Regions from separate parts of the Streptomyces sp. NPDC007164 genome, predicted to be linked through region 2. Evidence: riboswitches for the same ligand, from Rfam matches in the RefSeq annotation. Region 2 holds a riboswitch; the other holds the start of a gene.
The links. A riboswitch is a leader RNA that binds a small molecule or an ion and turns the genes downstream of it on or off. The one in region 2 is predicted to bind cobalamin.
Positions count from the first base shown of each region.

Region 1: it holds a riboswitch for cobalamin, as region 2 does, so the genes downstream of both, ABZ622_RS28185 (CbtB-domain containing protein) here and ABZ622_RS11230 (ABC transporter substrate-binding protein) in region 2, are expected to answer to the same signal.

Region 1 covers NZ_JBEYFB010000028.1:5,546-12,995, forward strand. Annotated here, with positions in the region: gene ABZ622_RS28165 (pirin family protein) at 1-409, opposite strand, end outside; gene ABZ622_RS28170 (tetratricopeptide repeat protein) at 587-970, shown strand; gene ABZ622_RS28175 (GNAT family N-acetyltransferase) at 1,098-1,604, shown strand; gene ABZ622_RS28180 (CbtA family protein) at 1,681-2,454, opposite strand; gene ABZ622_RS28185 (CbtB-domain containing protein) at 2,482-2,697, opposite strand; adenosylcobalamin (AdoCbl) riboswitch at 2,701-2,848, opposite strand; gene ABZ622_RS28190 (histidine phosphatase family protein) at 2,958-3,557, shown strand; cobalamin riboswitch at 3,672-3,888, shown strand; gene metE (5-methyltetrahydropteroyltriglutamate--homocysteine S-methyltransferase) at 4,050-6,386, shown strand; gene ABZ622_RS28200 (glycoside hydrolase family 16 protein) at 6,646-7,450, shown strand, end outside.
Region 2 covers NZ_JBEYFB010000005.1:231,269-238,718, reverse strand. Annotated here, with positions in the region: gene ABZ622_RS11250 (BadF/BadG/BcrA/BcrD ATPase family protein) at 1-951, shown strand, start outside; gene ABZ622_RS11245 (hypothetical protein) at 1,071-1,994, shown strand; gene ABZ622_RS11240 (lactonase family protein) at 2,067-3,152, opposite strand; gene ABZ622_RS11235 (FUSC family protein) at 3,372-4,892, opposite strand; cobalamin riboswitch at 5,297-5,422, shown strand; gene ABZ622_RS11230 (ABC transporter substrate-binding protein) at 5,461-6,447, shown strand; gene ABZ622_RS11225 (iron ABC transporter permease) at 6,531-7,450, shown strand, end outside.

The DNA.
Region 1 (7,450 bases), on a different contig from region 2:
CGCCGTGCAGGAACCTCGCGTGGGACTTCGGGCTCTCCTCGGAGTGGCTGATGGCCCGGCCGGAGGTCATCAGCCCCAGTTCGCGCGGGCGGATCGTGCGCAGACTGCCGACACTGTCCCGGTGCAGAACCTCGCCGTCGTGCAGCCAGCTGACTGTCTGCAGGCCCATGTGGGGGTGCGGCGGCACCTGCATCCCGGGTTCGTCCGCGATGTCGTCGGGACCGTAATGATCGACGAAGGCCCAGGCGCCGACCATCCGGCGGCCCAGGTTGGGCAGCAGTCTGCGGACCTCGGTGGACTCGCCCAGCCGGACGTGGCGGGGGGTGAGAAGTTCACGCACGGGCTCGGCGACGACAAAACCCCGTCCTCCACAGACGGAGAGTGCGGCCTGGCGATCGAGATTGCTCATGGCGCTCAACCTATTCCTGAGCGGGTCCGGGAGTGCCGGTACCCACGCCGATAATTTAGTGGAATATTCAATCATCATGCGCCGTTGGGGCAGTCACAGGGTGGTTGAGCAGCGGCTCGGCCACCGGTTGGACGGAGCGGGGCAGACCCCGGCACGGTCCGTGACTGAGGAGGTCAAGTGAGCGACACCTACTACGAGTTCGGCACAACTGCCGACCGCTGGGACCGTGCGCAGATGTTCTTCGAGGCCAAGGAGTACATGAGCGCGGCCCGGATCCTGGAGGGGCTGGTCGAGGAGGTCCCGGAGCAGGTGTCGCCGCGTCTGCTGCTGGCCCGTACCTACTACCACTCGGCGCGGCTCGGCAGGGCCGAGACGGAGCTGCGGGCGGTGCTGGAGCGCGACCCGGTCGAGCACTACGCGCGGCTGATGCTCGGCCGCACCCTTGAGCGCCAGGGGCGGAGCGCGGAGGCGGCCGGTCATCTGCGGATGGCCGCGGCGTTCTCCGGGGACTTCGACTTCGCTCCGGACGGGGCGGGCACTCAGGGGCCGTCGGGCACATGAGTCCGGAAGGGGCACGGTGCGGGCGGCCGCTGCGGCGTCGTATGCACATCGGCATCGACGCCGTCGGCTGCCGCCCGGCCGATTTTCGGATGCCGTGCGCCCGTCCCGCGTGATAGTTCACTCGCTCATGACCGACCTTGAGACCCCTCGCCTCCTGCTCCGCCCGATGAACGGCTCCGACGCCCTGCGGTTGATCTCCGGCACGCCCGGTGACGGGGCCCGCTGGTCGCCCGGCTATCCGTCACCCGGGGAGACCGCCGCGGCCCGGCGCTTCCTGGAGACCTGTGCGACGACCGGAGATCCGAGCCCCTTCTGTTCGTACGAGATACGTCGCCGCACGGACGGACTCGTGATCGGCGGGATGGGATTCCACGGCGCGCCGGACGAGGACGGGGACGTCACGATCGGCTACGGCCTCGTCCCCTCGGCGCAGGGGATGGGTTACGCCTCCGAGGCGTTGCGCGCCCTGCTGCTGTTCGCCCGTGAGCAGGGGGTGCGTCGTGTGCACGGTGACACCGACCTGGACAACATCGCGTCCCAGCGCGTCATGGAAGCCGTCGGCATGCGTCTGGAGAAGCAGGACGAGCGGCTGAAGTACTACCGGACCGACTGGGGCCCGCAGCCCGAGGAGTGAGCCGGTGCCGACGACCGGAACCCCGCCGGGAGGTCCCGGCGGGGTTCCGGTCGTCGGCCCGCGTGTCGGGTGCCGGTCAGCCGGCCGCGGTGGCCGGGCGCTTCGCGCCGCCGCTTCCGGTGGTGACCGTTCCGGTCCTCGGTACGAGCAGCCGGTCCGTCAGATGGCCGAAGAGGAGCCCGAAGGTCACCCAGAGGGTGGTCTGCACGGCGAGGGTGCTCAGCCGGAACTCCCAGAGCAGGGAGGCCGGGAAGTCCTTGCCGACTTCGTTGTACGAGGGCAGGAACGCGTAGGCGAGCCCGATCACCAGGACGTACGCGGCGGATGCCGTGATCGTCGCGTTCCAGTTGCCCAGTCGGGGAGCCAGCCGTTTGCCGAGGATGACGGCGGCGACGGCCAGCAGCACGCTGAGGGCGACCATCAGGAAGAAGAGTCCGGTACGCGAGCCGATGGTGTCGGGGTTGCCGACGGCCGGCGGGTTGGCCGGGTACTTCAGGAACGGGACGACGTACACCGTCAGCAGTGCCGCACCCGCGATCAGCGCGGCCGTGGCCCGGGGGCCGAACCTGCCGATCCGGCCGAGGGCGTAGCAGAAGACGAGGGCGGCGATGCCGCCGATGGCGACGCCGAAGACCAGTACACCGGTGGCGAGGCCGGCCGTGGACTGCATGGTGCGGCTGACCAGTTCCTCGCCGCCGTCATGGTGGTGGCTGTGCGCTTCCTCCAGGGCGATGGCCGCGTCCACACGCGACTCACCGAGGAAGTAGGCGACCAGCAGTGCGAGTACGCCCGCGGCGAGGCCGGCCAGCATGCCGCGGACGAGCAGGGCTCTGACAGATATGGAGTTCATGAGGTTTCCCCAGGATCGGACGGTACGTCAGTGGCAGGGGAAACCGAGGAGGTGGCGGCCGTCGTGGACCCACTCGTGGACACCTTCGCCGGAGATGACCGCGGTGGCGCCCTGCTCGGCGCCGACGAAGTACAGCAGTACGAGCATGAGGATGCCGAAGAAGACCGCCCAGGGGGCGATGGCCTTCAGGGAGATGGGGGTGATCGCCGGAATGGCGGTGGCGGGGGCAGCAGTCTGTGCCATGACAGAACCTCCTGGGGAACACGCGTCCCGATCGTGGTGCCTGAGACGTGGGTGCTGGGTCTGACTTCCCGCACAGGTGCGGGTTCACAGTGGCGCGACCGTGCCGGATTCTCACCGGACTTCCGTCACACCTACGTCATGTTCGCCGTGACCATACCGCTTGGGGACAAGTGCCGCCATGGTGCCGGTGACCGGGCCCGACCGGTCGGATGCCATGGTGGGCGCACCAAGGGGCCGGAGTTCAGGGAGTTGACCGGGTCATGACGGTTCAGGTGATGTTGATCTCACCGGCGATCAACGCCGCGCTGCGCGAGGCCCGTTTCGACGGTGACGCGCCACTGGACGCGGCAGGAATCCGCCGAGCGGGGGCCGTCGCGGCAGGGGTGCCCGACGCCGACCGGTATCTGCGCGGGCCGTCCGGACGATGCGCCGGGACGGCCGACGCGCTGGGGCTGCGGGCCGGGCCCGAACCGGCCGTCCGCGACTGGGACATGGGCCGGTGGAGCGGCCGGCGGCTGGCGGCGGTGAGCGCGGCCGAGCCGGCGGCTGTTTCGGCCTGGCTGACCGACCCTTCGGCGGCTCCGCACGGCGGCGAGTCCCTGCTCGAACTCCGCGCCCGGACCGGACGCTGGCTGGCGGCGCTGGAATCAGCCGAGGACGGCGGGGGCCGCCGCGTGCTGGCGGTCGTCGAGCCGGCGGTGGTCCGGGCGGTGGTCGTCGGGGCACTCGCACTGCCGGTGGAGGCGTTCTGGCGGCTGGACGTCGCCCCGCTGACACTGACCGCGCTCAGCGGCCGTTCCGGCCGGTGGAACCTGCGGTGCGGGCAGCAGTTGTCCCCCGCGCCCGGCCCCGCCGTCTGATCCGGCCGATCCGGTCCGCTCCGATACGGCCGGCCGGCCCGCCGATGCCATCCTGCCCGCCTTGCCGATCCTGCCGATCCGAATTCACTGTCCAGGATCCGGAGCGGACCCCCTATGGTGGTGGGTGCAGCTGGTTCGCCCTGTCAGTCAGGCAGGCGCGTCGCAAGAGGGAACCCGGTGGGAATCCGGGACTGCCCCGCAGCGGTGAGTGGGAACGACCGCCGTCATCGAGCACTGGACCCGACGGGTCCGGGAAGCGACGGCCAGTAGGTGTCTCGTACGCGAGACGCGCCCGCGAGTCCGAAGACCTGCCACTGCCCGTGCGCGTCGGACGCGCACGGTGATCCCGGTGACCTCGTGGGCGGGTCGGCGTACATATCGGGCAGGTCACGCGCGTCGGCACGACGCCGCGGATCCGCCCGGTCCGTCATCCCTTCGCGCCTGCGATCCGTCCCGGGGTCGCACCAGGACACGCTCGCGAAGGAGAGTCACGTGACCACCGAGTCCGCAGCCGCGGCAGCCCGGGCCACCGTGTACGGCTACCCCCGCCAAGGGGGCGACCGGGAGCTGAAGAAGGCCGTCGAGGGGTACTGGAAGGGCCGCGTCACCGCCGCCGCCCTCCGGGAGACCGCCGAGGAACTGCGCCGCGCCAACTGGCAACGGCTCGCCGAGGACGGCATCCACGAGGTCCCGACCGGCGATTTCTCGTACTACGACCATGTGCTGGACACCAGCGTGATGGTCGGTGCCGTGCCCGTCCGGCACCGTGAAGCCGTCGCGACCGACGCGCTGGACGGCTATTTCGCGATGGCGCGCGGTACGCAGGACGTGGCGCCCCTCGAAATGACCAAATGGTTCGACACGAATTACCACTACCTGGTGCCGGAGCTCGGCCCCGACACCGTCTTCGCCGCCGACTCCACCAAGCAGGTCCAGGAGTTCGGGGAGGCGCTGGCGCTCGGGCACGACGCCAGGCCGGTGCTGGTGGGTCCGGTGACCTATCTGCTGCTGGCCAAGCCCGCTCCCGGTGTCGCCGCCGACTTCGAACCGCTGACCCTGCTCGACCGGCTGCTGCCGGTGTACGCCGAGGTGCTGGCCGATCTGCGTGCGGCCGGTGCCCGGTGGGTTCAGCTCGACGAGCCCGCGCTGGTGCAGGACCGTTCCCCCGCGGAGCTGAACGCCGTCGCCCGCGCCTACCGCGATCTCGGTGCGCTCGCCGACCGGCCGCGGCTTCTGGTCGCCTCGTACTTCGACCGGCTCGGTGACGCACTCGCCGTACTGGCGAAGTCTCCGGTCGAGGGTCTCGCGATGGACTTCACCGGTCCGGCAGCCGCCAATCTGCGGGATCTCGCCGGGGTCGGCGGTCTGCCGGGCAGGCGGCTGGTCGCCGGGGTCGTCGACGGCCGCAACGTGTGGATCAACGACCTCCAGCAGTCCCTGGCCACCCTCGGCACCCTGCTCGGTCTGGCCGGACGGGTCGATGTGGCGGCCTCCTGCTCACTGCTGCATGTGCCCCTCGACCTGGCCGCCGAGCGCGACATCGACCCACAGGTGGGGCGCTGGCTGGCCTTCGCCCGGCAGAAGTCGGCCGAGATCGCCACCCTCGCCAGGGGGCTCGCCCGGGGCACCGCCTCGATCGCCGCCGAACTCGCCGCCAACCGGGCCGATCTGGCTTCCCGGGCAGGCTCCGCGATCACCCATGATCCGGCGGTACGGGCCCGCACCGCGGCCGTCACGGAGGCCGACGCGCGCCGTGAACTGCCCTATCCGCAGCGGGCGGTGGCCCAGCGCGACCGCCTCCGGCTTCCGCCGCTGCCGACGACCACGATCGGGTCGTTCCCGCAGACGCCCCAACTGCGCACCGCACGAGCCGATCTGACGGCAGGACACATCGACGCGGCCGCGTACGACAAACGCATCGAGGCCGAGATCCAGGAAGTGATCACCTTCCAGGAGGCGGCGGGCATCGATGTACTGGTGCACGGCGAGCCGGAACGCAACGACATGGTGCAGTACTTCGCCGAGCGGCTCACCGGCTGCCTCACCACCCGGCACGGCTGGGTCCAGTCGTACGGCACTCGGTATGTGCGGCCGCCGATCCTGACCGGGGACATCTCGCGCCCGGAGCCGATGACGGTCCGCTGGACGACGTACGCGCAGTCGCTCACCGGCCGGCCGGTCAAGGGCATGCTCACCGGCCCCGTCACCATGCTCGCCTGGTCCTTCGTCCGCGACGACCAGCCGCTCGGCGACACCGCGCGTCAGATCGCCCTCGCGCTGCGGGACGAGGTGAACGACCTTGAATCGGCGGGCAGTTCGGTGATCCAGGTGGACGAGCCCGCCCTGCGCGAGACGCTGCCGCTGCGGTCTGCCGACCGCGCCGGTCATCTGGCCTGGGCCACCGAGGCGTTCCGGCTGGCCACCGGCGGCGTACGCCCGGACACCCAGATCCACACACACATGTGCTACGCGGAATTCGGCGACATCATCCGGGCGATCGACGATCTGGACGCGGATGTGATCAGCCTGGAGGCGGCCCGCTCGCACATGCGGGTGGCCGACGAGCTGGCGTCGGCGGGCTACCCGAGGGAGGTCGGCCCCGGCGTGTACGACATCCACTCGCCCCGGGTGCCGGGCGGCGAGGAGGTGGCCGCCCTGCTGCGCAAGGGCCTCGAAGCGATTCCCGCCGAGCGGCTGTGGGTCAATCCCGACTGCGGCCTGAAGACCCGGGGCTGGCCGGAGGTGCGTGCCTCGTTGGAGCACCTCGTCTCGGCGGCCGCCGAGGTGCGGGCGACTCTGTCCGGCACCGCCGGGCGACGGTTGCGCTGACGGCTCCGCGGCCCGGGGCGGGTGCCCGTTCGGCGCCCGCCCCGGGCCGTGCCGTGCCGCGCGATGCCGGGCCGCGCCCGACCGGACCGGCCACGGCTGGGTGCAAGAAGTGTGGTCCGTACCAAGGTATTGACAGCACCTTGGTTCACTTCTTAAATCGCATGGAGAACCAAGACCTCTCCCTGCTCCCCCACAACGGGCTTTTGTCATAGCCATGACATGTACTCAATCGCCCCACTCCGCACGGGAAGGACCCCCCATGACCTCTCCCCGCCGCCTGCTGGCGGCCGCGCTCTCCGCGCTCGCTCTCGTCTCCGCCTCGTCCGCCCTCGCGTCCGGAGCGCCCGCACCCGGGCCCCGCACCACTGCGGCCACCTTCACCGACGACTTCGACGGCCCGGCGGGCTCCGCCGTGGACGGCGCCAAGTGGCAGATCGAGACCGGCGACAACGTCAACAACCATGAACGGCAGTACTACACGGCCGGCAACAGCAACGCGGCACTCGACGGCCAGGGCCGTCTGGTCATCACCGCGCGCCGCGAGAGCCCGAACAACTACCAGTGCTGGTACGGGACTTGCGAGTACACCTCGGCACGGCTGAACACCTCCGGAAGGTTCACCCAGACGTACGGTCACGTCGAGGCGAGAATGAAGGTGCCGCGCGGTCAGGGCATGTGGCCGGCCTTCTGGATGCTGGGCGACGACATCGGCCAGGTCGGCTGGCCGAACTCGGGCGAGATCGACATCATGGAGAACGTCGGCTTCGAACCGTCCACGGTCCACGGCACGTTGCACGGCCCGGGCTACTCCGGCTCCGGCGGCATCGGCGCCGCGTACACCCTGCCCGGCGGCCAGGCGTTCGCCGACGACTTCCACACCTTCGCCATCGACTGGGCGCCCGGCTCGGTGACCTGGTCGGTGGACGGAAACATCTACCAGCGCCGTACGCCCGCCGACCTCGGCGGCAACAGCTGGGTGTTCGACAAGCCGTTCTTCCTGATCCTCAACCTCGCGGTGGGCGGCTACTGGCCGGGCGACCCCGACGGCAGCACCTCCTTCCCGC
Region 2 (7,450 bases):
GGCGCCGTCGGCCTATCCGCCCCCTTGGCGATGGTGGCCTGCGCCGCTCCGGTGCGTACCGGACCGGCCGGAATCGACGCGGGTCATCTGCTGGAGCAACTGCTGCCCGCCGCCCGCCGGCTGCTGGATCAGTGCGGCGGCGAGGACGGCGCCGGAATCGAAGCCGTGGCGGTCGGCGCCGCCGGCATGGCGACGCTCGGCGATCGGCTGCGCGCGGAGCTGCCGTCGGCCCTGGCGAAGGCGCTCGGGGTACGGCGGCTGGCGCTTGCCGCCGATGCGGTCACCGCGTACGCGGGGGCGGTCGGTCAGCGTCCGGGGGCGGTCGTCGCGGCCGGCACGGGCATGATCGCGCTGGGTACGGACCTGACGAGCTGGCGCCGGGCCGACGGCTGGGGACATCTGCTGGGCGACAGCGGCGGCGGGGCCTGGATCGGCCGGGCCGGGCTCGATGCGGCCATGCGCGCCCATGACGGGCGCCGCGGCGGCTCCGCGGCTCTGCTGTCGAGGCTGGAGGCGGTGTTCGGACCGGCGCCGGAGCTGCCCGGACTGCTCTATCCGCGTACCGACCGGCCTGCCGTGCTGGCCTCGTTCGCGCCCGAGGTCGCCGCGTGCGCCGGGCACGATCCGGTCGCCGCGGGCATTCTGCGCGAGGCCGCGGCACATGTCGCGGAGGCCGCCGCGGCGGTGTGCCCGGCGGCGGGGGCCGACGGCGAGCCGTGCGAAGTGGCGCTGACGGGCGGCTTGTTCCGGATGGGCGATCCGCTGCTCGTACCCCTGCGCGAGGAGCTGGCCCGACAGCTTCCGCAGGCACGGGCGGTCCCCGGTTCGGGTGATCCATTGACCGGTGCGCTGTCCATCGCGCAAGCGCTGGCGACCGGGGATCTGCGGCTGCCCCGTCACCCGACGCTGCTCCGGGTGCCTGGTGAGGGGCCTGAGCGGCAGCCGGAATAGGGGACGACAGAGCAGGACAGTCGACCAGTAAGCCACTCATCGGATAAAAGTGGACAGATAACGCCTGTCCGGACCCTCCCCGAACAGGGCCGCACCCAAAACCAGTAGCATGCGGCGCCATGAGCACCCCCACTGGGCCCGCTTCCGGCCTGCCTGTACGAATGCCGCGACCTCGCCAGTCCGGACGGCACCGCCGCCCGGAGCCCGTGGTCGCACCCGAGGGCGCTGCCGCGCTCGTTCTCGCCGTTCCCGGTACCCCCTCCTCGGCCACGCGCAGTCTGGCCGAAGAGGTGATCAGCATCGCCCGGTCCGAGCTGCCCGGCCTCAACGCCCGGATCGGCTACCTCGACGGCGACGATGCCGAGTACCCGACACTCTCCGCCATACTGACCCACTGCGCCGCCGAGCGCGTCGCGCGCTACGAGCAGGCGCGGGCCGCGGGCCGTGAGGTCGCCGAGCCCGAGGGGCCGTCCGCCGTCGTGGTGCCGCTGCTCGCGGGGCCGGACAGCGCCCTGATCCGGCGGATACGACAGGCCGTGATGGACAGCGGCACGCAGGTAGAGCTGACCGATGTGCTCGGCCCGCACCCGCTGCTCGCCGAGGCGCTGCACGTGCGGCTCTCCGAGGCCGGTCTGGCCCGCGCCGACCGCGCCAGGCTCTTCACGGTGGCCACGGCCGCCGACGGCATCGTGCTGGCCACGGTGGGTGGCGACGAGGCCGTGCAGGCCGCCGGGATCACCGGCATGCTGCTGGCCGCCCGGCTCGCGGTTCCGGTGATGGCCGCGGCGCTCGACGTCGAGGGCTCGGTCGCGTCGGTCGCCGAGCAGCTCACGGGCTCCGGCTCGGTGCAGCTCGCGGTGGCCCCGTACCTGGTGGGCCCGGAGGTGGCCGAGGGGCTGCTGGACGCCGCCGCGAAGGAGGCCGGTTGCGCGACGGCCGAGCCGCTCGGCGCCTACCCGGCGATCGGCAAGCTCGTGCTGTCGATGTACATGACGACGCTCGGCATCACGCCCGTCGCGCCGCAGGGCGCCCAGGCGCACTGACCCCGCCGCGAATCGCCGTACGGGCCCGGAGAACCGGGCCCGTACGGCGATCGTGCCGGGTACGGTGCGGAATCAGCCGAAGATCACGCAGGACACGGCGGGGGCGGCCAGCGATCCCGCGCGGCGCGGGATGCCGGTCTCCGGGTCGATGTCGAACCAGCTGACGTCGCCGGACCGCTCATTGGCCGCGTACAGCCGGCGGCCGGCGGGGTCGAGCGCCAGGTCGCGGGGCCAGTGCCCGCCGCAGTCCACGGTCGTGACCAGGGTCGCCTGCTCGCCGGCCGCGTCGAGCGCCAGGACCGAGATGCTGTCGTGCCCCCGGTTGGCGGTCCAGAGGAACCGCCCGTCGTGCGAGACGACCACCTCGGAGGGGTACGTCGCCGGCTCGTCGCCCTCCGTCGGCGGCGCGGGCAGCACGGAGGTCTCCCCCACCGGCTCCAGGACGCCCGCGGCGGCGTTCCACCGGCACGTGGTGACGGTCGGTTCGAGTTCGTTCAGGACGTAGGCGTGGCCGCCGGCGGGGTGGAAGGCCAGGTGGCGCGGGCCGGTGCCCGGGCGCAGGGCCGTCTCGCCGTGCGGCCGCAGCGCCCCGGTCGCCGTGTCGAGCGCGCAGATCCGTACGGAGTCGGTCCCGAGGTCCACGCCGAGCACCCAGTTCCCCGACGGGTCCGGCAGCACCTGGTGGGCGTGCGGGCCCCGCTGCCGGTCGGCGTCGGGGCCGCTGCCCTCGTGCTGGGACACGGAGGCGACCGGGCCGAGGGAACCGTCCGCGAGCACGGGCAGGACGCTCACGCTGCCGGAGTTGTAGTTGGCGGTGAGCAGATGGCCGCCCGCGAGCGCGAGATGGGTCGGGCCGTCGCCGTCCACCAGCCGGATACCGCCGAGCGGCTGCGGTACGTCGCCGCTGACGTCCAGGGCGGCTGCCGCACCGGGCTCGGTCTCACTGACCGCGTAGAGCGCGCCGCCGCCCGGCCCCGGACCGTGGCCCAGGGCGAGGAATGAAGGATCGGGGACCGTGTCCGTGGTGCCGAGGACGGTCAGCGCCCCGGTCTCCCGGTCCACGGCGGCGACGGTGATTCCCCGTCCGCCCGCCGAGGTGAACGACCCGATGAATGCCCGTACCGCGCCGTCGTCGCTGCCCGTCGCACTGTCCGTCACCGCAATGCCCCTCTCGGCCGACCGATCACGACGGCCCGTGCCGTCGTGATCTTCCGGGGCGACGGTAGCAGTCGGCTATCAGGTCCAGACCAGTGCCTCGGCTGCCGGGGCCGCGCGGGGAACACGTCCGAGGGCGTTTCACACCGGTCAGCGGCGCCCGCGGGTGGCTGTGCGGTGAGGCCGGCGAGCGCCCGTTTCGGGCCGTGCGGACGCGACGGCTCAGGTGCCGGCCGGAAGGTGGCCGGACCTCCGGAGGGGAACGGCAAGTTCGAGCAGGGCCCGTTCCAGCGCATGGAGGTGGGCGAGGTGGGCGTGCACCGGTTCGGCGCCCGCGGGCTCCGGGGCCGTCGCGCGGTCGAGTCGCAGGTCCCGCCCGACGGTCGGCGCGTCGGTGAGGGCCTCGACGGCAGCCTCCACACGCCAGCAGGCCGCGGCGAGCCGGACATCGTGCGAGGCCTCCGGATCGGCGGCGACGGAGGCCAGGCCGCGCACCTCGCGTGCGCAGTCGTCGAGCAGTGCGAGCACCTGCCGCGCCCGTCGCTTGCGGGCCTTCATCGGGTTGAGCGGATGCACCAGCGGCGCGAGCGACAAGCGCACCCGGCCGAGGATCGCCTCCAGTTCGGCGACGTGCCTGGGCGGGTCGGCGGCCTCGCTCCCGGCGAGCCGGGCGGCGGCCTCGGCCGTGCAGGTGTGTACGCACCGCAGCGCCCGCTCCACCCACGCCTCGGTCACCGCATGTGTGGTCACCGGCAGCACGAACAGCACCGCCAGTACGGCACCGAGCGCCCCGGCCGCCGTCTCGGTCACCCGCAGCACGAGCAGATCCGTGTCGAGCACGCCGAGCAGCCCGTACAGCATGCTCGCCATCACGGTCACGGCCAGCATCATCCAGGTATAGGAGACAGCGGCGGTATAGAAGATTCCGAACACCCCCATCGCCACCACCACGGCGGCCACGACCGGCTCGTGGTGCAGCGGCACGGCCACGGCGAAGCCCAGCCCGATCCCGAGCACCGTTCCCAAGAAGCGTCTGAACCCGCGCACGACGGCCTCGCCCCGCGAGGTCGTGGCCACGAACACCCACCAGGTGGCGCCGACCGCCCAGTACCAGCGCTGGTCGGAGAGCAGTTGCCCCACCGCGAGCGCGAAGCCCGCCCCCAGTGCCGCCTGCACGGCCTGCCGTGTGGTGATCCGGCCGAGCCCGCTCGCCCCCGAGGGCAGGGCGACTGCCACGGGTACCGCGAGCCTCCGCTCGTAGCACCACACCCCGAACCGCACCACCGACGACGCGACGAGCGACAGCAGCACGGCCGCGTACAGCTCGGGCAGTTGGCCGGGCACGGTGTGCAGGAACTGGGCGGAGAAATAGGCCATGAAGCCGAACACGCCCAGCGAGTGCCCGCGAGGTCCCCACCGCCGCGCGTACACCCCCGCCCCCACGACGGCGAGGAACGCCAGGTCGCGTGCGACGGGCACATCGTGCAGCACGGCGGCGAGCGTGAGCACCGGGAGACCGACGACGGGGAGAAACGCGGTCGTGACCGCCTGCCCACGCACCGTCGGGTCGGTCACCGTGAACAGTGCGAGCAGCGCGGCCAGGCCACCGGTGATGGCCGCCACCAGCGAGTGCCCGGACGCCCCGCACAACGCGACGGCGAGCCCGATGCCGAGCACGGCCCGGGACGCGAACCGCAGCCGCATCCGCCCCGGATCGTGTGCGACGAACGCCCTCTTCAGCAAGTTGTCCTGCCCCTTTCACACATGGACCAGCGCATTTCACACCTGGACCAGCGCGGACACGAGAAAGGCGCCGCAGAGATCCCGGGGGAACCCGCAGCGCCATTGACAGCCCCATCTCAGCATCTGGGGGGCTAGTGGTTCAAATGAAGCCCGCCCCTCTGGGCCAATGGCCCACAATGGCTTGACCTCGCCCGGCCGCATCCGAGCCAACGGACCACCTTCACGTGACACCGGCGCGCACGGCAGGCCCCCTGGCCCTCCACCCGCTCACTGCGACTTCCGCTGCCGGACCCCGGGCGGAACCCGTCCGCAGTGCCGGTCGTCGTCGTGGACGTCGGTGTCCGGGGCCGGCCGAGGCCGTCGCCGCATGGGCCGGGACCTGCCGGAATACGCGGTCTGACAGTATGGGCTCCGCAAACTCAGGCGACGCGCGTCAGGAAACCGGTGTGAATCCGGTACGGTCCCGCCACTGTGACCGGGCTGAACAGCAGCCCGGAAGCCAGATACTGGCCGCGCCGCCTTCTCGTACTACCCAGGGGACGAGGACATCCCCGGGAAAGGCTCGGCCATGCCCCGAATCCGCCGTGTACCGCTCGCGCTCATACCACTGCTCCTGCTGCCGCTCACCGGCTGCGGCTCCGGCACGGACGGCGAGAACAAGGCAATGGCCGCACCGGCCGCCGACGGTTTTCCCTACACGGTCACCAACTGCGGTACGAGGACGACCTTCGACGCCCCGCCGGAGCGGGTCGTCACCATGAACCAGCACGTCACCGAGATCATGCTGGCCCTCGGGCTCCAGGACCGGCTGGCCGGTACCGCCTACCTGGACGACAGCGTCCTGCCGGAGTACCGGTCCGCGTACGCCGGGACCAAGGTGCTCGCGAAGGAGTACCCCTCCAAGGAGGTGCTGCTCGGCGCCGGCCCCGACTTCGTCTACGGCGGGTACAGCAGCGCCTTCGACGAGGCCAGGGGCCAGGACCGGGCAGGGCTCCAGAAGGACGGCATCAACACCCGGCTGAACATCGAGAACTGCACCAGGGGCAAGGTCGGTATCGATCAGCTCGCCACCGAGATCACCCAGGTCGCCAGGACCTTCGGCGTGCCGGAGCGCGGCAGGAAGCTGATCGCCGAGGAGCGGCGGAAGATCACGGCGGTCGAGGAGAAGCTCAAGGGCGCCTCACGTCCCTCGGTGTTCGTGTACGACTCCGGCGACAGCTCCGCGTTCACCGCGGGCGGCAAAGGCATCGGCAACGAGATCGTCCGGCTCGCCGGGGGCAGGAACGTCTTCACGGACCTCGACGCCACCTTCGGCGACGTGGCCTGGGAGCAGGTCATCAAGCGCAAGCCCGAGGTGGTCGTGATCTACGACTACGGAGGCACCACGGTGGCGGCCAAGAAGAAGCGGCTGCTGAACGATCCGGCGCTCGCGGACGTGCCGGCGATCAGGAACAAGAAGTTCGCGGTGCTCCCGCTGTCCTCGGCCGTGCTCGGTGTCCGGGTCGCCGACGCCGTACAGGACCTGGCCGGGCAGCTGCACCCCGGCACCCCGTGAGCGCGGAGTCCGCCCGCTCCGGCCCGAAGTCCGTCCTGCGCTCGACCCCCGTCGTGATCGGCGTCCTCACGGTGCTGCTGCTCATGGCGGCGGTGGCCGGTCTGGTGCTGGGCCCGGTACGGATTCCGCCGGGCGAGGTGCTGAGTACGGTCCTGGGCGGTGAACGCACCGGTGCGTACCCGACGATCGTGTGGGAGGTACGACTGCCCAGGGTGCTGCTCGGAGCCGTCGTCGGCGCCGGGCTGGCCCTGTCGGGCACGGTGCTCCAGGCGCTGGTGCGCAATCCGTTGGCCGATCCGTTTCTGCTGGGCGCCTCGTCCGGGGCGTCGGCGGGCGCCGCCGCGGTCGTCGTGCTGGGAGTCGGAGCCGGGGTGGCCACCGACGTCGCGCTGCCCGTTGCCGCGTTCGCCGGGTCCATGGCCGCGCTGGTCGCCGTCTACGCGATGGCCCGGCGGGGCGGCACCATGACAACGGGCCGGCTGATTCTGGCCGGGGTGGCGATCCAGTACGTACTGTCCGCGGTCACCAGCCTGATCCTGGTGCTGTCCTCCCGGGCCGAGCATGTGCGGGCGATCCTGTTCTGGACCCTGGGCGGGCTGGGCGGTGCCCGGTGGGACCAACTTGCCCTGCCCGCCGCGGTATTGGGCATCGGTGCCGTCCTCCTGATCAGCCTGGCCCGGCCGCTGGATCTGCTGCTGACCGGGGAGGAAGGGGCCCGCAGCCTCGGCCTGGACCCCGGACGTTTCCGGGGCGGGGTCTTCGTGCTGGTGTCACTGATCATCGGCGTGCTGGTTGCCTACAGCGGGGCGATCGGCTTCGTCGGCCTGATGATTCCGCACGCCGCCCGGCTGATCGTCGGCGCGTCCCACCGCAGACTGCTGCCGGTGACCGCGCTCGGCGGGGCCGTCTTCCTGCTGCTGGCCGATCTGCTGGCGCGGACCGTGGCAGCCCCGGCAGAGATTCCCGCCGGGGTGGTCACCGCCCTGGTGGGCGGCCCGTTCTT